Regions from separate parts of the Mesorhizobium sp. M1273 genome, predicted to be linked through region 2. Evidence: predicted binding sites of a transcription regulator. Region 2 holds the regulator's gene; each other region holds the start of a gene.

Evidence for each region. Region 2 encodes PhoB, which activates phosphate uptake and scavenging genes when phosphate is short. Its sites were predicted from a motif close to TGTCATNNANCTGTCAT; they were not measured.
Region 1: the regulator PhoB is predicted to act here: its motif matches at 2,225-2,241, upstream of ugpB (sn-glycerol-3-phosphate ABC transporter substrate-binding protein UgpB).
Region 3: the regulator PhoB is predicted to act here: its motif matches at 5,920-5,936, upstream of NKH30_RS15230 (esterase-like activity of phytase family protein).

The regions. Positions count from the first base shown of each region.
Region 1 covers NZ_JAMYLV010000032.1:45,767-53,762, reverse strand. The annotation lists gene NKH30_RS25985 (bifunctional diguanylate cyclase/phosphodiesterase) at 1-1,999, opposite strand, end outside; gene ugpB (sn-glycerol-3-phosphate ABC transporter substrate-binding protein UgpB) at 2,294-3,604, shown strand; gene ugpA (sn-glycerol-3-phosphate ABC transporter permease UgpA) at 3,686-4,570, shown strand; gene ugpE (sn-glycerol-3-phosphate ABC transporter permease UgpE) at 4,579-5,427, shown strand; gene ugpC (sn-glycerol-3-phosphate ABC transporter ATP-binding protein UgpC) at 5,435-6,502, shown strand; gene NKH30_RS25960 (ABC transporter ATP-binding protein) at 6,525-7,607, opposite strand; gene NKH30_RS25955 (ABC transporter permease) at 7,604-7,996, opposite strand, start outside.
Region 2 covers NZ_JAMYLV010000005.1:188,968-196,963, forward strand. The annotation lists gene pstS (phosphate ABC transporter substrate-binding protein PstS) at 1-872, shown strand, start outside; gene pstC (phosphate ABC transporter permease subunit PstC) at 932-1,921, shown strand; gene pstA (phosphate ABC transporter permease PstA) at 1,925-2,776, shown strand; gene pstB (phosphate ABC transporter ATP-binding protein PstB) at 2,773-3,576, shown strand; gene phoU (phosphate signaling complex protein PhoU) at 3,609-4,316, shown strand; gene phoB (phosphate regulon transcriptional regulator PhoB) at 4,333-5,022, shown strand; gene NKH30_RS08385 (ROK family protein) at 5,032-6,276, opposite strand; gene xylF (D-xylose ABC transporter substrate-binding protein) at 6,562-7,602, shown strand; gene NKH30_RS08395 (sugar ABC transporter permease) at 7,744-7,996, shown strand, end outside.
Region 3 covers NZ_JAMYLV010000012.1:79,626-87,621, forward strand. The annotation lists gene NKH30_RS15210 (TMEM175 family protein) at 1-370, opposite strand, end outside; gene NKH30_RS15215 (MFS transporter) at 527-1,735, shown strand; gene NKH30_RS15220 (MATE family efflux transporter) at 1,745-3,217, opposite strand; gene NKH30_RS15225 (L,D-transpeptidase) at 3,409-4,194, shown strand; gene NKH30_RS15230 (esterase-like activity of phytase family protein) at 4,341-5,819, opposite strand; gene NKH30_RS15235 (TIM barrel protein) at 6,067-7,056, shown strand; gene NKH30_RS15240 (sugar ABC transporter substrate-binding protein) at 7,098-7,996, shown strand, end outside.

The DNA of each region.
Region 1 (7,996 bases), on a different contig from region 2:
TCACCAGGGCCGTTTCGGTGATCTCCAGTTCGAGCCTGCCGGGGGCCAGGCCGGATCTCGTCAATGCGTCGTGCACCTTGCGGCTGAAATTCGGATTGTGAAGTTGCACGGCGGAGACGTTGACGGCGACCATCAGCGGGTTTGTCCAGCGAACAGCATCGTTACAAGCCGTCGTCAGCACCCAGTCGCCGATCTGCGCGATAGCGCCACTGTCCTCGGCCACCGGGATGAAAACGGCCGGAGAAATGTCACCCCGCTCAGGGTGCTGCCAACGGACCAGGGCTTCGAAGCCGATCATCCTGCCGCCGCGGATCTCCTTCTGCGGCTGATAGACGAGGTGGAACTCCTTGCGGGCGATCGCCTGGCGCAATTCATGCTCCATCACGCGCTTGTCGCGGGCCGCGGTGCCCATGGCCATCTCGAAAAACCGATAAGTGTCCCTGCCTTCGGTTTTGGCGCGATGGAGTGCCGTGTCGGCATGGCTGATCAGGCCGGCCTGGTCTTCGGCATCCAGCGGAAAGAAGGCAATGCCGATGCTGGCCGAGACGAGGCCGGAGCCGACCGAAACCCTGTTTTCCTCCCGGATCGCCGCCAGCAAGTCCTCGGCTATCCGGCCTGCGGCCAGGGGGTCGGGGAGGTTCGGAGCTATGATGGCAAATTCATCGCCGCCGAGACGCGCGAGCATCTGTCCGTTGCGCGGGATGCCGGAAATGCAGTGCGCCAGCTTCTGCAGCATAGCATCGCCGGCGCTGTGGCCGTAGAGGTCGTTGACTTGCTTGAACCGGTCGAGGTCAAGCAGCAGGAGCGCCAGATATCCATCCTTGCCGCCACGATCCATCGACGCGAATTCTGCTTCCAGCCGGGAAGAAAAGCTCCGCCGATTGGCAAGCCCGGTAAGCGGATCGAAATGCGCGAGGCGGAGGATCTCTTGTTCTGCCTTCTTGCGCTCACGGATGTCGCGAACGGCAAGCACCGTATGAGGCCTGCCGCAGTAGGTGATTCTCCTGGCGATCAGCTCGACAGGAATTCTCGCGCCGTCGCTGCCCCTTAACTTCGCTTCCTGCGCCTGTTCGCCGAAGCCGGACATATCGGCTGCGCTCTGTCCGTCGAAAAGCTCGCCGAGTTGCATCGTGTTCAGGGTGGCTGTCGCTGTTCCGGTCAGCTTCGCCATACTGTCATTGGCGCTGACGATGCGGGTGCCATCGCAAACGATCAGACCTTCCACCGCCGCATTGGCGAGATCGTGCATGCGATCGGCCTCGAGCTTCTGGTGGCGAAAGCGCAGATCGATCCACAGCGCGGCACCCGACAGCACAAGGATTACCAGGCTGGCGACCGCTGCGGCAAAGGCCTGGGAAATGGGCTCGATGGAATGTTCGGATATTTCAATCGAGGAATCCGGAATGATCGACACCGCGGCCATCGCGATGAAATGCAAGCTGCAAATGGCCAGCGTCAAAAGCGCGGCGCCGCCGAGAGTCGCGAGCGCTGACGGGCGGCGCAAGACGACAAGAAGCGCCAGTGCCGCGAGGCTTACGCCGGCCAGAAGCGATATCGCGACAAGGAGCAGGTTCCAAACGAGCCGGCCTTCGACCTCGAAAGCTGCCATGCCGATGTAGTGCATCGTCGCGATGGCGCCGCCCAGAATGGCGCCACCGACGAGGAAATGGTCGATGCCGCGGCGCAAGGTGGCGACCCACATCCCAAGCGCGGTCATGATAACGGCGGCGGCAAGCGAAAAGGCGGATAATCCCGGATTGTATGCGTTCGGTATTCCCGGCGTAAACGCGGTCATGGCGATGAAATGCGTCGCCCATATGCCGAACCCGGTCGAGGCCGCGGCGATCATCAGCCAGACAAGCCGGTTTCGCTCGGTCGATCGGCCGACATGCTTAAGGAGATTAACTGCTGAGAAACAAGAAATTCCACAGACGAGTGCAGCGAGCGCAACCAGTCTCAGGTCGTGCTGATTTACGATACAATTATAGACCGTCAGCATCCTGTTCACTCGGTCTGCCAAAACTAACAGGGGAGGTGTGACGGATTAGCTCTTGGAGATTTTAACGAATGGTTAACCCGCGGGCCATGAGGCGGGTCTTTTCGGGGGAAAACCGATGCCGCGCCGAAAAGGCGGTGATGTCGTTTCTGACGCCGCGCTTTCGGTAGCGAGTGCACTTTAGGAAGAAATGGTGTTCATTGATCCGCAACAAAACCGTTGTCCCATTGTCATCAGCGCCACATATTGGCTTTGCGGAGGTGCCCCCTTTCGCCAATGACAAACGGGAGATGAAACATGAAGTTCTTCGGCTTTGCGGCCGGTATCGCCGCCACCGTGACCCTGCTTTCCACCACCTCCGCCTTCGCCGTCACGCAGATCAGCTGGTGGCACGCCATGACCGGCGCCAACGCCGAGGTCGTCGCCAAGATCTCCAAGGATTTCAACGCCAGCCAGAGCGACTATGAGCTCGTTCCGGTGTTCAAGGGCACCTATCCGGAGACGCTGAATGCCGGCATCGCTGCCTTTCGTGCCGGGCAAGCGCCAGATATCCTCCAGGTGTTCGACGTCGGCACCGGCGTGATGATGGCGGCCGAGGGTGCGATAAAGCCGGTGGCCGATGTGATGACCGGCGCCGGGATGACTTTCGACAAGAGCCAGTATCTGCCCGGCATCGTCGGCTATTATTCGAAGCCGGACGGCACCATGCTATCGTTCCCCTACAACTCTTCCTCGCCGATCCTCTATTACAACAAGGACATCTTCCAGAAGGCAGGCCTCGACGTGAACAATCCGCCCAAGACGTGGAACGAGGTGTGGGAAGCTGCCAAGAAGATCAAGACGAGCGGCGCCGCCCCTTGCGGCTATACCTCGACCTGGCTGACCTGGATCCACCTGGAGAATTTCGCGGCGTGGAATGACGTGCCTTGGGCCACCCAGCAGAATGGCCTGGCCGGCGGTGATGTCGAACTCAAGATCAATGCGCCGATTTTCGTCAACCACTTCCAGGCGCTCGCTGACCTGGCCAAGGACGGCACATTCAAATATGGCGGGCGCACCTCCGAAGCCAAGCAGATATTCCTCGCCGGCGAATGCGGCATCTTCACCGAATCGTCGGGCGGCCTCGGCGATATCGTCAAGTCCGGCATGAACTATGGCATCGGCCAGCTTCCTTACGACAGTGACGCCAAGGGTGCCCCGCAGAACACGACGCCGGGCGGTGCCAGCCTGTGGGTGTTCGGCAACAAGTCGGACGAGGAATACAAGGGCGTCGCGGCCTTCTTTGCCTATCTGTCCAAGACCGATGTGCAGGAATATCTGCACCAGAAGTCGGGATATTTGCCAGTGACGCTTGCGGCATACGAGGCGACTAAGAAATCAGGCTTCTATGACAAGAACCCCGGCCGCGAGACACCCATCCTGCAGATGATCGGCAAGTCGCCGACCGACAATTCGAAGGGCGTGCGCCTGCCGAATCTGCCGCAGGTGCGTGATATCCAGAACGAGGAGCTGGAGAAGATGCTGGCCGGCCAGCAAACCGCCCAGCAGGCACTCGACAATGCGGTTGCGCGCGGCAACGCGGCGATCAAGGAAGCGCTGGAGAACTGACGGGATTATCTCAGTTAGTCGGTTGGAATATCGCCCACGCGAGCTCGCGCGGGCGATACCTGGATAGCGAGGGAAATCAGCCTGTCTCCACGCGTCGTCTTTCCCAACAAGATCCTGCCCTACCTGCTGGTGGCGCCACAACTCGCCATCACCCTGGTTTTCTTCTACTGGCCGGCCGGTCAGGCGCTGTACCAGTCGATGCTCAGGCAAGACCCGTTCGGGCTGAAGAGCAGGTTCGTCTGGTTTGCCAATTTCCGGAAGGTGCTGGCCGATCCGGCCTACCTCAACTCGATCAAGGTCACAGTAGTGTTCTCTCTTGCGACCGCGATCGTTGCCATGGTTGTGGCCCTGCTGCTCGCGGTCATGGCCGAGAAGGCCGTGCGCGGCAAAGGCCTTTACCGCACACTGTTGATATGGCCTTACGCCGTGGCGCCGGCGATTGCCGGCATGCTTTGGCTTTTCCTGTTCAATCCCTCGATCGGCTCGTTGGCCTATTTGCTGAGAAGCCTCGGCGTCGTATGGGACCCGCTGCTCAACGGCACCCACGCCATGATCCTGCTGGTGTCGGCTGCTGCCTGGAAGCAGATCAGCTACAACTTCCTGTTCTTCGTCGCCGGCCTGCAGGCGGTGCCGAAAACGCTGATCGAAGCGGCGGCCATGGACGGCGCCGGCGAAACCAAGCGCTTCTGGACCATCGTCTTCCCGCTGCTTGCGCCGACAACCTTTTTCCTGCTGGTCGTCAACACCGTCTATGCCCTGTTCGACACGTTCGGCATCGTTCATGCCGTCACCGGCGGCGGGCCGGGCAAGACGACAGAGACGCTGGTCTACAAGGTCTACAATGACGGCTTCGTCAATCTGATCCTGGGCGACTCGGCGGCGCAGTCGGTCATCCTGATGGCCATCGTCATCGCGCTCACAGCAATCCAGTTCCGCTATGTGGAACGCAAAGTCCACGACGGCTGAGGGCAGCGATGATCGGCCAGTCCCCGCTCCGCACCTTCATCGCCCATGCCGTGCTCATCCTCGGCATATTGATCGTGGCTTTTCCGATCTACTACACCTTCGTTGCCTCGACGCACACGCTGCAAACGATCCTCAGGCCGCCCCTGCCGCTCTTGCCCGGCGGCCAGCTATGGAACAATTACAGCGAGGCGCTGTTCGGCGGCATCGGTCGTATCGGCGGGGTCAGCGTCGGCAGGCTGCTCCTCAACACCACGATCATGGCGCTCGGCGTTGCGGTGGGAAAGATCTTCATCTCGATCCTGTCGGCCTACGCGATCGTGTTCTTTCGCTTTCCGTTGCGCATGACCTTCTTCTGGCTGATCTTCATCACCTTGATGCTTCCAGTCGAGGTGCGCATCCTGCCGACCTACAAGGTGATGGTCGATCTCGGCATGATCGACACCTATGCCGGCCTGATCGTCCCGCTGATCGCCTCGGCCACCGCAACGCTGCTGTTTCGCCAGTTCTTCATGACCATACCGGGCGAATTGGTCGAGGCGGCGCGTGTCGACGGTGCCGGGCCATGGCGCTTCTTTTTCGATATTCTGGTGCCGCTGTCGCGGACAAACATCGCCGCGCTGTTCGTGATCCTCTTCATTTATGGCTGGACGCAGTATCTTTGGCCGCTGCTCGTCACCAACAGCAACGACATGAACACCATCGTCATCGCGCTGAGAAAGATGGTTTCCTTCGCCGATGCCGACACCCAATGGCACCTCGTGATGGTCACGGCAATGCTGGCCATCGTGCCGCCGATCCTGGTGGTCGTGCTGATGCAACGCTGGTTCGTGCGCGGTCTGGTCGAATCCGAAAAGTGAGAAGCCGATGGCGACCGTGGATCTGAAGGATGTCAGGAAAATCTATCCCAGCGGCGTTGAGGCCGTGAAGGGCGTTTCCATCGCCATTCCCGACAAGGAGCTTTGCGTGCTGGTCGGCCCGTCCGGCTGCGGCAAGTCTACGCTGCTGAGGATGATCGCCGGACTGGAGACGATTTCTGCCGGTACAGTCGCCATCGACGGCAAGGTGGTCAACGCCATTGGCCCGACCGAGCGCGACATCGCCATGGTGTTCCAGAACTACGCGCTCTACCCACATATGAAGGTCTATGACAACATGGCCTATGGCCTGCGCAACCGCGGCACGCCGAATGACGAGATCGACAGCAGGGTACGCTCGACTGCCAAGGTGCTGGAGCTTTCGGCGCTGCTCGACCGGCGCCCGCGCGAGCTTTCCGGCGGTCAGCGCCAGCGCGTCGCCATGGGTCGCGCCATCGTGCGCAACCCGAAGGTCTTCCTGTTCGACGAACCGCTGTCCAACCTCGATGCGAAATTGCGCGGGCAGATGCGCATCGAGATCAAGAATCTGCAGCGCTCGCTTGGCGTCACCTCGGTTTATGTCACGCACGACCAGCTTGAGGCGATGACGCTGGCCGACATCCTCGTCGTCATGAACGCCGGCCTGGTCGAGCAGACCGGCGCGCCGCTTGATGTGTACGAGAAACCGGCCTCGACCTTCGTCGCTTCGTTCATAGGCGCACCGCCGATGAATCTGCTGGCGCTCACAGAGGCCTCCCCAAGCTCGGTATTGGCGGACGGTACTGTGATTGGCTTGGCGCCTCGACAGGGCAAGGCAGTGACGCTAGGCTTTCGTCCGGAGGACGCCGACATCACCTTCGCGGCAGAGGCGCCGGCCGGCGCGCTCGCGCTGCCGGCAACAGTGGAAGCGGTCGAACCGGTCGGTGCCGAAAGCTTTCTCCATTGCGTGGCAGCCGGCAGCCGCATCGTCGTGCGCGTCTCAGGCCGCGCCAGCGCCAAGCCAGGCGACCAATTGCGCGTCGTGGCCAGGTCCGAAAAGCTGCATTGGTTCGATCAGGCGGGCAAACGGGTCGATTGAAGTCGGCCTTGCGCAAAACCGTTCAGGCAAACACATGCGCCTTGCCCGACACGGTCAGCCGGACGATCTCGCCGATCGCCGGCGCGTCCATGCCCGGCTTGCGCAGGATCAACGGCGTATTGCCGATAGCGGCGGCGTCGGGCGGATCGGGGCTGTTCAACAGACGCACCGCGATGGTGCACATCGAGCCGGCGAACTCCGATTCTGTCACCTCGCCGAACAGCATGTCCGGCGTGCCGGACATGCCTTCACGCGATGTGCGTTTCAGCAACACCTGCTCCGGCCGCAGCATGATGCGGGCGACGTCGCGCCGCTCCGAGCTGTCGACAGCGATGCGGCCGAGCGGCGAGATGGCGAAGCCATCGGCGATCCTTGCCGGCAGGACGATGGCGTCGCCAAGGAACTCGGCGACCATCCTGTCCTTCGGCTTGAAATAGAGCTCGCGCGGCGTGCCGACCTGCGAGAATTTGCCGTCGCGCATCACCGCGACCTGGCTGGCGAATGACAGCGCCTCGGCCTGGTCGTGGGTGACCAGGATGGTGGTGATGCCGGCGGTTTCAAGGAGCTCGGCCACGGCCTTGCGCATCGAGGCGCGCAGGCCCGTGTCGAGCGCCGAGAACGGCTCGTCGAGCAGCATCAGCCGCGGCTTCATGGCCATGGCGCGGGCGAGCGCGACGCGCTGCTGCTGGCCACCGGAGAGTTCGTGCGGACGGCGTTTCAGGATTCCTTTGTCCAGCCCGACGACATAGGCGAGCTCGGCGATGCGCTCGCTGCGCTTTTCCTCGTGACGGCCCATGCCGAAGCCGATATTGGCGGCGATGCTCAGATGCGGGAATAGAGCGCCGTCCTGCGCCACCAGCCCGATGCCGCGGCGATGCGCCGGCACGGCCGTGTCGCCATCGGCCAGCACCTCGTCATCAAGCACGATACGGCCCTGGTCCGGCGCCTCGAAGCCGGCGATCAGCCGCAGCAAGGTGGTCTTGCCGCAACCGGACGGCCCGACGATTGCCGTACGGCTGCCGCTGGCCACGCTGAGGTCGACGCCGGCAAGTGCTGCGACGGGCCCGTAGTGCTTGTGGATGCCGCTCAGCTCGAGAAAGCTCATCGCCCGGCCATCCGCTTCGACTGGACGTAGAGCAACCAGGTCAAAGGCAGCGACATCGCCACCATGATCAGGGCGTAAGGCGCCGCCGACGCATAGTCGATCTCGCCGCTATAGGACCAGAACGCCATGGCCAGCGTGCGGGTGCCGTTGGGCGCCAGCATCTGGGTTGCGGTCAATTCGTTCATGATACCCAGAGCGACCAACGCCATGCCGGCTGCGGCGCCGGGCGCCGACAGGCGGATGGTCGTCGACCACAGCGCCTTGAGCGGCGACCGGCCGAGGCTGGAGGCGGCGCGTTCGAGCTCGACCGGCGCCTGTGCGATCGACGCCCTGAGGCTAATCAGGGCGCGCGGCAGGAACATCAGCGCATAGGCGACCAGGATGGTGAA
Region 2 (7,996 bases):
GTTCCGGCGGCGGCATCAAGCAGATCAAGGCCAAGACCGTTACCTTCGGCGCTTCGGATGCGCCGCTCAAGGGCGACGAGCTTGAAGCGTCCGGACTGGCTCAGTTCCCGATGGTGATGGGCGGCATCGTTCCCGTCGTCAATCTCGAAGGCATCAAGCCGGGCGAGTTGGTTCTCGACGGCCCGACGCTGGCCGACATCTTCCTCGGCAAGATCACGAGCTGGGATGACGAAGCGATCAAGAAGCTTAATCCCGACGTCAAGCTGCCTTCGCAGGCGATCGCGGTCGTTCACCGTTCCGATGGTTCGGGCACGACGTTCAACTTCACCTATTACCTCGGCGACGTCAGCGCGGACTGGAAAGAAAAGGTTGGCGTCGACAAGGCCGTGGAATGGCCGGTCGGCATCGGCGCCAAGGGCAATGAGGGCGTTGCCAACAATGTCTCCCAGACCGGCGGCGCGATCGGTTATGTCGAATATGCCTACGCCAAGCAGAACAAGCTCACCCACACCGATATGATCAACAAGGACGGCAAGAAGGTCGAGCCCACCGCGGCGGCGTTCTCGGCGGCAGCGGCCAATGCCGACTGGAGCTCGCAGCCGGGCTATGGCGTCATCCTCGCCAACGAGCCGGGCGCCGAGTCCTGGCCGATGACGGCGGCAACGTGGATCCTGCTCTACAAGAAGCCGGATGATGCGGCGACCACCGGCGAAGCGCTCAAATTCTTCGCCTGGGCATACGACAAGGGCGACGAGATGGCCGGCGAGCTGGACTACGTTCCGATGCCCGACAAGGTGGTTGAGAGCGTCAAGGCCATGTGGGCCAAGGAAGTCGTCGGCGACGACGGCAAGCCGCTCTACTCGGCTATGTAATCTCCTCCAGGGAGGACGTCGATGGCGCCCTCCCTGTTGCCTTTAATCGCGAGGACCCAATGACCATCGCTTCCGATGCCATGCCATCATCTGCAGCAGCCCGGGCCAGGGAAGCTACGGTGCGGCGCTTCGCGCTCACAGATGCCATATTCCGCGGACTTACCCGCGCTTCCGCAATTCTTGTGCTGGTCATCCTCGGCGGTGTCGCGATCTCGCTGTTTGCCGGCTCATGGCAGGCGCTGTCGTCGTTCGGTTTTTCTTTCCTGACGACTGAGAGCTGGAATCCTGTTACGGAAAAATTTGGCGCACTGGCGCCGATCTACGGCACGCTGGTGACGGCGGCCATTGCCATCCTGATCGCGGTTCCGATCGGCATCGGCATTGCAGTCTTTCTCACCGAGCTCTGCCCGCGCCCGCTCAGGCGCCCGATCGGCATAGCGGTCGAGCTGTTGGCCGGCATTCCTTCGATCATCTACGGCATCTGGGGCCTGTTCGTGTTCGCGCCGTTCCTGCAGACGACGATACAGCCCTTCATCATCAACATCTTCCACGGCGTGCCGGGACTATCCAGCCTTTTCGCCGGCCCTCCTTACGGCATCGGCCTTCTGACCTCGGCGCTGATCCTCGCCATCATGGTGCTGCCCTTCATCACCTCGATCACCAAGGACGTCTTCGATACGGTGCCGGCGGTGCTGAAGGAATCGGCCTATGGCATCGGTTGCACGACCTGGGAAGTGACCCGGCGCGTGGTCATTCCCTATACCCGCATCGGTATCATGGGCGGCGTCATGCTTGGCCTCGGCCGGGCACTCGGCGAAACCATGGCGGTGACTTTCGTCATCGGCAACGCACATCGCATCAGTGCCTCCCTGTTCGCGCCGGGCACGACGATCTCGGCGACCATCGCCAATGAATTCACCGAGGCCGACGGCGACCTCTACACCTCCTCGCTGGTTTCGCTCGGCCTGATCCTCTTCGTCATCACCTTCCTGATCCTCGCCGCCGCCCGCTATATGCTGATGCGGATCGACGCCCGTACGGGAGCCTGACCGATGTCGACATCCTCATCGCTCCACAGCCGCCGCAAAGCCAGGAATTCGGTGATGATGGCGCTTTGCGTCGTCGCCGCCGGCATCGGGCTTGCCTGGCTGGCGCTCATTCTCGGCGCGTTGGTCTATAAGGGCACAGCCGGGCTTTCGCTCGCGGTCTTCACCGAGATGACGCCACCACCGGGCGAGGCCGGCGGCTTGCTCAATGCCATCACGGGCAGCCTGCTGATGACGATCATCGCCGTTGTCGTCGGCACGCCGATCGGCGTGCTGGCGGGAACCTACATGGCCGAGTATGGACGCTTTTCGCGCATCACCACCGTCGTCCGCTTCATCAACGACATCCTGTTGTCGGCGCCGTCGATCATCATAGGCTTGTTTGTCTATGAGCTGATGGTGCGGCCAATGGGACATTTCTCGGCCATTGCCGGCGCCGTTGCGCTTGCCATCCTGGTCATTCCGGTGGTCGTGCGCACCACTGAAGACATGCTCAACCTGGTGCCGAACGCGTTGCGTGAAGCCGGTGCCGCGATCGGCGCGCCGCGCTGGGTGGTGATCCGTTCGGTCGCCTACCGCGCCGCATTGTCCGGCATCGTCACCGGCATATTGCTGGCGATAGCACGCATTTCCGGCGAGACGGCGCCGCTGCTCTTCACCGCGCTCAACAACCAGTTCTGGAGCAGCAATATCAACGCGCCGATGGCCAGCCTGCCGGTGACCATCTTCCAGTTCGCTCTCAGCCCTTACGAGGAATGGCAGCAACTGGCGTGGACCGGCGCACTCATAATCACCCTGACGGTTCTGGGCTTGAGCATCCTCGCCCGCAGCCTTACCGGACGCAGAGAGGACAGATGACACAGATGTTGTCCCCAGACATGACGATGGCCGAAACGGTCGCCGAGAAGACGAAGATCGAGGTCAAGAATCTCAACTTCTACTACGGCCAGAGCAAGGCGCTGAAGGACATCAGCCTGTCGCTGCCTGAGCGCAGTGTCACGGCCTTCATCGGCCCTTCGGGCTGCGGGAAATCGACGCTGCTGCGTGTATTCAACCGCATCTATGAGCTCTACCCAAAACAGACGGCCGAGGGCCAGGTGCTGCTCGACGGCAAGAACATTCTCGACCGGTCGCAGGATCTCAACCTCCTCAGGACCAAGATCGGCATGGTGTTCCAGAAGCCGACGCCGTTCCCGATGTCGATCTACGAGAACATCGCCTTCGGCGTCAGGCTCTACGAGAACCTCGGCAAGTCCGAGATGGACGGCCGCGTCGAACAGGCGTTGAAGCGCGCCGCGCTGTGGAGCGAGGTCAAGGACAAGCTCAACGCCAGCGGCTTGAGCCTATCCGGCGGCCAGCAGCAGCGGCTCTGTATCGCCCGCACCGTGGCCGTGAAGCCGGAAGTCATTCTGCTCGACGAACCGGCTTCGGCCCTCGACCCGCTGTCGACTGCCAAGATCGAGGAACTGATCGACGAATTGCAAGCCGACTACACGATCGTCATCGTCACCCACAACATGCAGCAGGCGGCGCGCGTGTCGCGCCAGACGGCCTTCATGTATCTGGGTGAACTGGTCGAGTTCGACCGGACCGAGAAGATCTTCACGTCGCCCCGCGAGAAGCGCACGCAGGACTACATCACTGGCCGCTTCGGCTGAGCCGTTCCGATCATGCATATGAGGACAGGACCATGGGCGAACACACAGTCGCTTCTTTCGACGAGGATCTCGAGCAGATCAGCAAGCTGATCCGCGACATGGCCGACCTCGCCGGTTCGATGGTCGGCGGGGCGACCAAGGCGCTGTTGAATTCCGACAACGTGCTGGCGCAACGCGTCGTTTCCGACGACGCCATCATGGATGCGCGTCAACGCGAACTGGACGACCGCGCCATCACCCTGATCGCCAAACGCCAGCCGATGGCCCACGATCTTCGCCATGTGGTCGGAGCGATCCGCATGGCGGGCGACCTCGAACGCATCGGCGACCTTGCCAAGAATATCGCCAAGCGCGTGAGTGCGGTCGGCCTCAGCGCCACGCCGCGGGACCTGTCGCATTCCATCGACGCGATGGCGCAGCTGGTTCTCATCCAGGTGCAGGGTGTCATCGAGGAATATGCTGCAGGCGATGCGGCCGCGTTGGCCAAGCTTCGTGCCGCCGACGAGCGCATCGACGTTAAATACACGTCCGTGTTCCGCGAGCTGTTGACCTACATGATGGAAGATCCGCGCAACATCACCGCTTGCACGCACCTGCTGTTCTGCGCCAAGAATCTGGAGCGGATCGGCGACCATGTCACCAACATCGCCGAAAATGCGTATTATGTGCTGACCGGCGAGCAATTGCCGGTCAATCGTCCGAAGCAGGACGAAACGACAATGTCCGCACCGGTGACATGATGGGGGTGCCCAGCCGATGATCGCACCACGCATAATGGTGGTGGAGGACGAGGAGCCGTTGGGTGTGCTGCTCCGCTACAATCTCGAATCCGAAGGCTACCAGGTCGAGGTGGTGACACGCGGCGACGAAGCCGAGATCCGTTTGCAGGAGAATGTGCCCGACCTTTTGGTGCTCGACTGGATGATACCAGCGGTTTCCGGCATCGAGCTCTGTCGTCGGTTGCGGGTGCGCCCCGAAACCGAGCGGCTGCCGATCATCATGCTGACCGCGCGCGGCGAGGAGAGCGACCGGGTGCGCGGTCTTTCGACCGGCGCCGACGACTATCTGGTCAAGCCGTTTTCGACACCGGAATTCATGGCCAGGGTCAAGGCGCTGCTGCGGCGCGCCAAGCCGGAAGTGCTGTCCAGCGTGCTGAAGGTCGGCGACATCGTGCTCGATCGCGAATCGCACAGGGTCTATCGCAAGAAGAGCGAAATCAGGCTCGGGCCGACCGAATTCCGGCTGCTCGAGTTCATGATGCGGCATCCGGGCCGTGTCTTCTCGCGCAGCCAGTTACTCGATAATGTCTGGGGGGAGACAATCTACATCGACGAACGCACCGTCGACGTGCATGTCGGGCGGCTGCGCAAAGCCGTCAACAACGGCCGGATGCCGGATGTCATCCGCACCATCCGCGGCGCCGGCTATGCGATCAGGGAAGATTGACCCGCCTGGTCAGGCTACGTTCTTTCTGACGCTGGGCCTCATTTGCGCGCCCGGCGCGAAAATCTCCTGGTCGACGAAGCTTAACGCCCGCATCGCGCAGCCTTCGCGGATCAGAGGCAATTCGTTCGGCTCTGTATCGAAGGAGATCGAGCCTGAATGCTGGCCGCCGGCGGTCTGGGCGATTGCCTTCCGCAAGGCCGGCTCGATCAGATCGAAGGCGGCGGCACTGGCGCCGACCATCGCGACCGGTGCCGGATCGATCAGCGCGAACAGCGAGCCGAGACCGAAACCCAGCGCTTCGCCGGCCTTGCGGTAGGCCTCGCGTTCCGGCCCATCTTTCTCGCGCGCCCGGGCCGCCAGTGCGCGCATGTCGGCGTCGCTGACGTCGGCGACCGGTTCGCTGTCTTCGCTCATCTGCCTGGCGTTGCGCCAGATGGCGTAGTTGCCGGCATACGCCTCGATGCAGCCGCGCCGCCCGCAACGGCAGAGCGCGCCGCCCGGACGATGGATCATGTGGCCAAATTCGCCGCCCGAGGAATGCGTCCCGGTGAACAGTTCGCCCTTCAGCACCAGCCCCATGCCGATGCCATGCGAAAGCAGGATGGCGATGAAGTCATCGCGATAGCGATCCGGATTGCGCCAGCGCAAAGCCACCGCCATCATGTTGCAGTCGTTCTCCACCGTTGCCGGGATGCCGAATTCGTCCTCCAGCATGTCGGCAAAGGCGATGTCGGTCTGCGGCGTGATCGGCGACCACAGCATGGCGCGTGCAGGGGAGTCGGTAATGCCCTGAATCGCCAGGGCGATGCGGGCGACACTGCGGACGTCAAGATCTGGATCCTGCAGCCGGCGCCGGACGATGGCCATGCATTCACGGATCAGCTCGTCGCGCGGCATAGTCAGCGTGTCCAGCCGGCGCTGTTCCTCGGCGACCACCTGTCCCGTGTAGTCGATAATGGCGGCCGAAAGGAAATTCAGCGACAACACCACGGTCAGCACCGCCGCCGCTTCCGGGTTGAGGGCGAGGCCGACTTGCGGACGACCGCGTTTCAACGAAACGGGCTCACTTGGCTTGCTCTCGGCGAGGATGCCTTCCCGTATCAGGTCGGAAGAAATCGCCGATATGGTCGAATGACTGAGGCCGGTGGTAGCTGCGATCTCAGTACGCGATGGCTGGCCGGCCCGGCGCACCGCCGAGATCACCATCGCCCGGTTGCGCCGGCGCAAATCGTCATGGCGGATTCCGACCGACATTGTTTTGCTTTCCTCCCGGTTGCCGCGGCCGCTCATGAACCGGAAGCCGTCGGTAATGTCCGACAAATAGTGTCGGATGAGGCAAATAGTGTCAGATGCAGGTGGCGCTGTCATCGTTTATTCCGACGCTCGAAAAAACTCGCAGAGTCATCAAAATCCATCAGAATCGATGTTGACAGCAGCCGGAGATCGGACCAGTATTTTTTCGAGGCTCGAAAAAATTAGAGCTTCTAAGCTGGTCTTTGAGCCAATTGGTCACGCCGTACGCGGCGCAGGGAGGATATGATGAAGAAATTCACGACCGCCATTCTGGCGGGTGTCGCCATGACGCTGGCGCTGGCGTCGGTGGCGCAGGCTAAAGACAAGGTCATCGGCGTTTCCTGGTCGAACTTCCAGGAAGAGCGCTGGAAGACCGACGAGGCCGCAATGAAGGCGGCCATCGAGGCCGCAGGCGACAAGTATATTTCCGCCGACGCACAGTCCAACCCCGGCAAGCAGCTCACCGACGTCGAGAGCCTGATCTCGCAGGGCGCCAACGCACTGATCATCCTGGCGCAGGACGCCTCGGCCATCGGGCCGGCCGTGCAAAAGGCGCTGGACGAAGGTATTCCGGTTGTCGGCTACGACCGGCTGATCGAGAACAAGGACGTCTTTTACCTGACCTTCGACAACAAGGAAGTCGGCCGCATGCAGGCCCGGGAAGTCTTCAAGGTGAAGCCGGAAGGCAACTACGTCTTCATCAAGGGTTCGGGTTCCGATCCGAATGCCGATTTCCTGTTTGCCGGTTCGATGGAGGTGCTGAAGGCGGCAATAGACAGCGGCAAGATCAAGAATGTTGGCGAGGCCTATACCGACGGCTGGCTGCCGGCCAACGCTCAGAAGAACATGGAACAGTTCCTGACCGCCAACGACAACAAGGTCGATGCCGTGGTCGCGGCCAATGACGGCACTGCCGGCGGCGTCGTCGCCGCGCTGACAGCGCAAGGGCTGGCCGGATCGGTTCCGGTTTCGGGCCAGGACGGCGACCACGCCGCGCTGAACCGCATCGCGCTCGGCACACAGACCGTGTCGGTGTGGAAGGATGCGCGCGAGCTCGGCAAGAATGCCGCCGAGATCGCCTCGCAACTGGCCGACGGCAAGCAGATGACCGACATTGCCGGCGTGAAGGATTTCACCACGCCCGGCGGCAATGCCGTCAAGTCGCTGTTCCTGACCCCGGTCGCCATCACCAAGGACAACCTCAACGTCGTCATCGACGCCGGCTGGATCAAGAAAGAAGAGGTCTGCGCCGGCGTGACGGCTGGCACTGTTGCAGTCTGCAACTGAGCCGACGTTTCCGAGAAGTCCGAACGCCGCGGCCGCTCGCCGCGGCGTTTTTCAACAAGAGTTGTTTTTCCGCTTCCGGCGGATAACTTCTAGGCTGCTTCCGGCATCCGCGACAGACGGCAACCCGGCGGGAGAAACATCATGACCGACACGACGTCCAACACGCCGGTCGACAACACGGCAGACCGGGCACGGGAATCCGAGCTCGGCATCGTTGCCCGATTTCTCAAGGCAACCGAACTCGACACGCGCATGCTCGGCATGGTCGGCGCGCTGCTGGTCATCTGGGTCGGCCTGCATGTCGTTTCCAGCGTACGGCTCGGCGTCAATCCGTTCGACTTCGACAGCCGGACCTTCCTGACGCCACGCAATCTCTGGAACCTGTCGGTGCAGA
Region 3 (7,996 bases), on a different contig from region 2:
TGGTGAGGATGTTGAAGCCGATGGCGCAGAGCGCTAGGTCGACGCCATAGACAGCAACCGGCACCGGCGCGAAATGGTTCTCACCCATGAAGGCTGTCGTCGCCGGCATCAGCGATAGCCAGAACAGCAGGTTGAGGTTCGCCCACAGCACGCGGCCGTCGACCCGCTGCACGGTATGGAACATGTTGTGCAAATTGTTCCAGTAGATGCCGACATTGATGAAGGACAGCACATAGCTGAGGAAGATCGGCCAGAGTGGTGCCAGCGCGGAAAAATCCTCGCCATGCGGCACCTTCAATTCCAGCACCATGATGGTGATGATGATGGCGACCACGCCATCGGTGAATGCCTCGACTCGTCCCTTGCCCATGAATCTCCCCTGACAATCCGCTGAAGTTAAAAGAGGATCTCGCTCAGCGCCATCGGCAAAGCTGCCAAACTTGTCAGGAGCAAGCCGGGGAGGGGGAACGGCTGACGCGAAAAAGGCGTTAGGATGTCAGATCCCGAACAGCAAAAGGTCGAAAAAATGACCGCTCACGCTCAAGTCATGACGCGCGATTACGAACTCGGCGGCCGCGCTGCAGCGGCCACCGTGGCCGCTATGATCGCGGCTCTTTTCGCCGGCAGCACGGCGCTGACGCCGCTTTACATCATCTACAAGCAGGTCTTCGGCTTCTCACAGATCACTTTGACGCTGGTCTACGCCGTCTATGTCATCGGCAATCTGGCGGCGCTGCTGATGTTGGGGCGTGTGTCCGATGTCATCGGGCGCCGTCCAATGGCATTGGCCGGGATGGCGGTGGCCGTGGTCAGCGCGGTGGTTTTCCTGTTCGCCGAAAATGTCGCATGGCTCGACATCGCCCGAATTCTGAGCGGACTGGGAATCGGCGTCGGCGCGGGCACCGGCACCGCCTGGCTCGCCGAATTGCTCCCGACCGACGACAAGTCACAGGCGGCGACGATTGCCACCAGCACCAATTTTCTCGGCCTCGGCCTCGGTGCGCTGGGAGCCGGGTTGCTCGCCGAATACGCGCCTTGGCCGCTCAGGCTGACATTCGTCGTCTACCTGGCGATGCTCGCGACTGTAACCCTGCTGGTCTGGCGCACGCGGGAAACCGTTTCGCGGCCGGGGAAACTGGCTGACGTTTCGATGCGGCCGCGCCTTTCCGTGCCCGATGCCATCCGCGCAAATTTCGTTGCGCCGGCGGTGACCGGCTTTGGCGCAATGGCGCTGGTCGGCTTTTATGCAGCACTCGCACCGAGCATTTTGGCGCAGCAACTGCAGGTAACCAACCATGCCGAAGCCGGCGCTCTGTTCTTTGAATTGGCGATCGTGACGGCCGCCACCATTGTAGCGACGGCACGTCTTTCGAGCCGAGCCGCGATGTTCGCGGCGCTTGCGCTGATGATCCCAACCGTCGCGCTGATTGTTGCGGCGCAGGTCTTCGCCTCGATGACCATAATGATTGCCGGCACCGCCTTGTGCGGCGTGGCGGCAGCGCTCGGCTATCGCGGCGGCTTGCAAGTGGTGAACGAGATCGCGCCGGCGGACCGGCGCGCCGAAGTCGTCTCGGCCTTCTTCATCTGCTGTTTTTGCGGCAACGCGCTGCCGGTCATCGGCATCGGCGTTCTGTCGACGGTGGCAGGTGCGACCGCGGCAAGCCTGGCCTTTGCCGGCATGATTGTCGTCTTTTCCCTGGTCGCTCTCGGGTTTGGCGCGAAATACGCGCGCTGAGCCGACCTTTCAGCCGTTCGGTGTCTCGGGCGAAAGGTGCGCGCGCTGGCGCGGTACGCCGAGGCCGGTATCCGGCGGTTCGCCGGCAGCCGGCCGGCTCTCGATCATGTGCAGGCTGCGCCAGCGGCCGAAGCGATAATAGGCCGCGGCCAGCACGAGCGAGGTTACAGAGCCAGCCGGAAAGCTCCACCACAGAGCTTCCTCGCCGATCACGCTTCGGAAGAAATAGGCGAAGCTGGTGCGCACCAGCAGCACCGAGATCACCAGGATGATCAGCGGCGGCATCACCGCGCCGGTGGCACGCACGGTGGCGAAGAGCACGATGGTGATGCCGAACAGGATGAAGGACCACGACGCGATCTTGTTAATGTGAGTGGCGATGTCGATTGCTGCACTGTCGCTGCCAAGGAAGAGGCTGAGCACCGCGCGATCGAATACGAACAGCAGCGCGACGAGCATCCCGGTGAGCACAAGGTTGAAGCCGACGCCGGAGGTGGCGATGCGTCCAATCCGGTCCCAGCGCCTGGCGCCGACATTTTGCGCCGCCATGGACGACACCGCGGCGCCGATGGCGAGCGCCGGCATCTGGATATAGGTCCAGAGCTGTGCGGCTATGCCGTAGGCAGCCGCGACCTGCGAGCCGTACGAGTTGACCATGCCCATCACCGTCAGCGCCGCGGCCGAAACGACGATCATCTGCAGGCCCATCGGCACGCCCTTGAAGACGACGATGCGCAGCAGCGCCGGGTCCGGCCGCAGCAGAGCGAGATTAGCGCCGGCCAGCCGCAGCGGGTGCTTGCGCGCATAAAGCACGATCAGGATGGCAACCACGCTTACCGTCTGGCCGATCAGCGTCGAGGTGGCCGAGCCGGCGATGCCGAGTTCGGGGAACGGGCCGATGCCGAGGATGAGCAACGGGTTCAAAACGACGTCGAGCACGACGGCCAGCGCCATGAACAGGAAAGGCGTGCGCGAATCGCCGGCGCCGCGCAGCACCGTCATGACGAAGGACAGCAGGTTCATCATCGGCACGGCGAGGAAGATGATGCGCAGATAGGAGCGCGCCAGCGGCAACGCGTCGGCCGGCGTGCCGAGCGCATCGAGGATCGCATCGACCCAGATCCAGCCGCAGACCGCGAACACCACCGAGACGAGGAAGAAGAAGGTGGCGCTGGTTCCGACGATGCGCCGGGCTTCGGGCAGGTCACGAGCGCCGACGGATTGTGCGACCAGGATGGTCGCCGCCATGCCGATGCCGAAGACGGTGCCGAGGATGAGAAACAGCACGAGGTTGGCATTGGACGTGGCGGTCAGCGCCGCTTCACCGAGGAAACGGCCGACCCACACGGCATTTATCGAGCCGTTGAGCGACTGCAGCACATTGGAGCCGAGCACCGGCAGGGCAAACAGCAACAGGGTGCGCGGGATAGGCCCACTGGTGAGGTCGCCGGTCTGCCGGCGCGGGGGCATGTTGTCGTCCATGGCAGGCAACTCGGCGAAGGCTTGTCTGAGTCCGCAATGATTGCCGATTTAACGGGAGAGGTCGATGCGGCGCTGTAAATTCCGCCTGGCGTGCCTTGATCTAAGCATTTCTCAACCTTCCGGAATCGTATATTGATCCCGCACGCGTGGGGCCGCATTTTCCTGGATCTCATGGGTAGGCCGGGGGGCTCATGTCCGATATTCCGTTGTTTTTTGAGCGCCTGAACCGGCGCGCCTTTCTTGGTGCATCCGCTCTGGGCGCGGCCTCCGTGGCTCTTTCGTCGTGCACTACGACGGACGTGGCGGCGCCGGTGCCCGCGGCACCAAGCGATCCGGCTTTCGGCGATGCCGCAAGCATGTATGGCGCGCGCATCGACGAGGGCTATCAACTGCCGGCAATCCCGGTAGCCAAGGTCGATCCGAAATTCGTGCGTCAAATCGTGGCCGACCCGACTGGAGAAAAACCCGGCACGATCGTCGTCGATACTTCCGAGCACTTCCTCTATTTGGTGCGCGACGGCGGCAAGGCAATTCGCTATGGCGTCAGCCTCGGCAAGGCCGGTTTCGGATGGACCGGCAGCGCCGTGGTTCAGGCGAGGAAGAAGTGGCCGGTCTGGACGCCGCCGCCGGAAATGATCCAACGCCGGCCGGAACTGGCGAAATACAAGGACGGCATGCCGCCCGGCCCGCAGAGCCCGCTTGGTGCCCGCGCGCTGTATCTCTTCCGTGACGGCAAGGACACGATGTATAGGCTGCACGGCACGCCGGAGTGGGATTCCATTGGGAAGAACGCTTCCTCCGGCTGTGTGCGCTTCATGAATCAGGACATTATCGACCTCTACAGCCGCGTCGACGGCGTCGCGCCGGTCTTCGTGCGCCCGAACCTGTCGGCCGCCGGGAAGATCGCCGCCGTGTCGAACAGGACGGCCGAGCCGATCGATGCCGGCGTGCCAAAGGACGCGGAGATGTTGAGGTAAGTGCCTTCGACTGGATCGTCAGTCGCAGGTTTTGCAACGCACTGGGACACCGTCCTTGCGCGGGCGAGCCGCAACTGAAGGGCACGACCGCTCAATCGCGCCAGCTCAGGCGGACGCGTTCCGCGCGTCCGCCTGTATGGGTGCCGCTACTTCTTGGCGAGGCCTGGGAGCGTGACCTGATAGACCAGGAACATGGTGTCGACATCGGCGCCATCCTCGGCCTTGTAGGCCGCGCCTACCTGGAAGCCGTCCTGCGTGAGGAAGTCATTGTCATTGGCGACGAACAGGAAATAGTCGTCGGGCAGTGTCGGATCGAGGACGCTCACCACCGACATCGCCTCCCACTTCTCCGAAAGGTTGTTGCGGTCGTTGGGCGCGCCATTGTGCAGCCCGAAGCGGCCGAGCTCGGTCTTGTCGTTGATGTCAATGAGCGGCGTCAGCTTGGCCGGCGTCACCGATGGATCGAGCTCACCCTTGGGCGCCAGCGGCTTGTCCTTGTCGAATTCTGTGCCGGCGACATCGGTTGCCGCAGACAGATCGACGACGCTGATCTCGCGGTGGAGCGAGGTGTCGCCCTTCAGCCCCTGGCCATTGCCGCTGTCGCGCGCCAGCATCAGGAAGGTCTTGTCCGACAGCGCCACGATTTCGCTCTGCGCGGCGATCTTGGTTTTGCCCTTGGCATCGGTGAACACCGGCAGCGGCACGACATATTCATGCGCGAGCTTGAGCTGGCCGGGATCCGAGGCATCGTAGACCAGCGCGCGCGTGTTCTGACGCGTCGAGGCGGAATCGCCGCCATCCTGCCTTGGGGCCGACTGCAGCACGGCAATCAGGAACTTCCCGTCCGGCGTCAGCGCCATGCCTTCGAGGCCCTGGTTGTTCTGACGGCCGGTTTCGGGATCCTTCGGATCTGGGTCTGCCGCGCCAAGTCCCGGATTGTTGGAAGCAAAGTTTGGCGTCCCGTGACGCATCGGGACAAGCGCCGCCGGCGGCTGCGTTGCCGACATCAGACGCCCATCGGCGGAGAAGCGGTAGATGTTCGGACCGTATTCGTCCGAGATGAACAGCGTGCCGTCGGGCAGCCGCGCGATCGCTTCGTTATCGAGCGCGAGCTTGCCGTTGGCTTCGGGCAGGATCGGCATGTCGTCGGTCGCGGCACGCACGCCGTTGAGCGGATCGAGGCCGGTTGCGTCGGTACCCTTGTCGTCGGTCAAAAGGATGGTGTCTGCAAGCGTCGCCTTGAGGCCCGATTGTTCCTGGCCGGTGGCCGGTGCCGCACCCGGCGCGATCGGGGCGAACTCGATGGCGATCGTGTTGAGGCGCGGACGGTAATCGGTGGTGCCGACGACATTGTAGCCGCGATCCGGCAGCAGCCATAGCGAGCCCTTGTAGCCATCGGCGCCATGTGTCCAGCCGGCAGCGTCGATCGACATGCCCGAGCCCGAGCCAAACGTCTCGCCGAACTTGTCCTTCTGGCTGGCCGGGATGCGGCCGACACCGACCATGCCCTTGTTGACGAAGCTGACGCCGCCGACGGTCGCGGCGTTTTCTGCCAAGGCCGGGGTCAAGGCGGTGAACATCGCCAGCGCGACGGCGAGGGACGCGGTTCGGTGCAGGTTTTTCATGGGTATCCTCTTTGAGACAAAGCTGCCGGGATCTGAAAAAGCGCCGCGTCGCATCAAGGATGCCGCGAAAGCCTTCGGAGAAGCGATCTAGGACGCGAACATGATACTTGCGTGACAGTGCCGCGCTTGCTTGTCCCCCGTGGTCGCAACTGGCCTGGGTATGGCGAATTCGTCGTCGCCGAGCGAGCAATTAACAACTTTACAAATAATCGTTATAATGTAAAGTTATGACAATGAAAGGTCCCCGATGACTGCCTATCGTTTCGCCACCCGCCTCAATTCCTTTGCCTCGCGGCCACAGTCCGAGTGGCCCGATCTTGTCGGCAAACCGTCCATGCTGCAAATGGCGGCACGTGCGGCGAAGGTTGCGGAGTTGACCGATCTCGACCTCAACTACCCCGACCATGTCGATGAAAAGCCTGCGGAAATAGCGCGCAAACTCGGCGATATCGGGCTTTCCATCAATGGTTTCGCCATGCGCTACTATTCCAATCCGGCTTTCAAGCTCGGCGCCTTCACCAACCCGGATCCTGCCATTCGCCGCGAAGCCATCGACCTGACCAAGGCCGGCATCGACGCCACCCGCGAGGCGGGCGCCAGCCTGATGACCTTGTGGCTCGGGCAGGATGGCTTCGACTATGCCTTCCAGGTGGACTACGCAGCGCTCTGGCAACACGAAATCGATGGCATTCGTGAAGTTGCGGCGCATGATCCGGGCTGCCAAATCAGCCTTGAATACAAACCCAACGAGCCGCGCTCCTACAGCCTGATGCCAGATGCGGCGACTACATTGCTGGCGATCCGCGAGATCGGCCTGCCAAATCTCGGCGTGACGCTCGATTTCGCCCATGTGCTCTATGCCGACGAGCAGCCGGCCTTTGCCGCAGCACTCGTGGCGCGACACAGCAAGCTGCTCGGCGTGCATCTCAACGACGGCTACGCCAAGCGCGACGACGGCCTGATGGTCGGGGCCGTGCATACGCTGCAGACGATCGAGCTGCTCAGGCAGATCCGTCGAGACGGCTATGCCGGCGCCATCTACTTCGACACGTTCCCCGACATGACCGGGCTCGACCCGGTCCACGAATGCGAAGTCAACATCGCGACTGTCAAGCGCATGCTGCGCTTCGTCGATCGGCTGGAAAAGGACAATCGCCTGTCCACTGCCGTCGACCGTCAGGACGCGGTCGCCTCGCAGGCCATCATCCAGGAAGCCATGCTCGGGCCGGACAGCTGAGGCCGGCGGCATAGACCGTTTTTCAACAAGGGAGGAAGATCATGAAATTTCTACTTGCCACCGCTGCCGCTGCCCTGATGGCGCTGTCCATCGGCTCGGCTTTTTCCGCGGACCTCGCGCCGCTCAATTCCGACACCGAGAAGGATCGCATCGACTGGTCGCAGCTCGAGGCCAGGTTCGGTGCGTTCCCCAAGCTGCCCGAGGGTACCAAGGCGGGTGCGGTCTCCAAGACGCTGACCAATGAATACTGGCGCTCGCTGGGAGAGGGCTACAAGTCGTTCGGCGACCGCACCGGCGTGCCCGTCGTCTACCAGGCAGCGCAGAGCGAGGGCGACCAGCTCGGTCAGCTCACCATCGCCGAAGGCCTGGTCACACAGGGCTACAACGTGCTGCTCGTCTCGCCGCAGACCGACTCCAACCTGCAGCCGATCATGGAACAGGCCAAGGCGGCCAACGTGCCGGTGGTCAACGTCAACGACGCGGTCATCCCGCAGGCCGAGCATTATGTCGGTAATGTCCAGCGCGACAACGGCGTGCGCGTCGCCAAATGGTTCATCAAGAACCGGCCGGACGGCGGCAAGGTCGCCATCGTCGAAGGCCAGGCCGGCGTCTACGCCGCCGTCCAGCGCACCGATGGTTTCAAGACAACGATCACCGAGGCCGGCAAGTTCGACGTCGTCGCCAGCGTCCCCGGTAACTGGGATCGCCAGACCTCCTACGACGCGGCCACCAACATCCTGCAACAGCACCCCGATCTGATCGGCTTCTATGCCAATAATGACGGCATGGCGCTGGGCATCGTCGAGGCGGTCAAGGCTGCCGGGCTGCAGGACAAGGTTGCGGTCTTCGGCACCGACGGGATCTCCGACGCCTATGCCTCGATCCGCGCCGGCGAGCTGACTGGCACCGTCGATTCGTTCCCGGTGCTGACCGGCGAGGT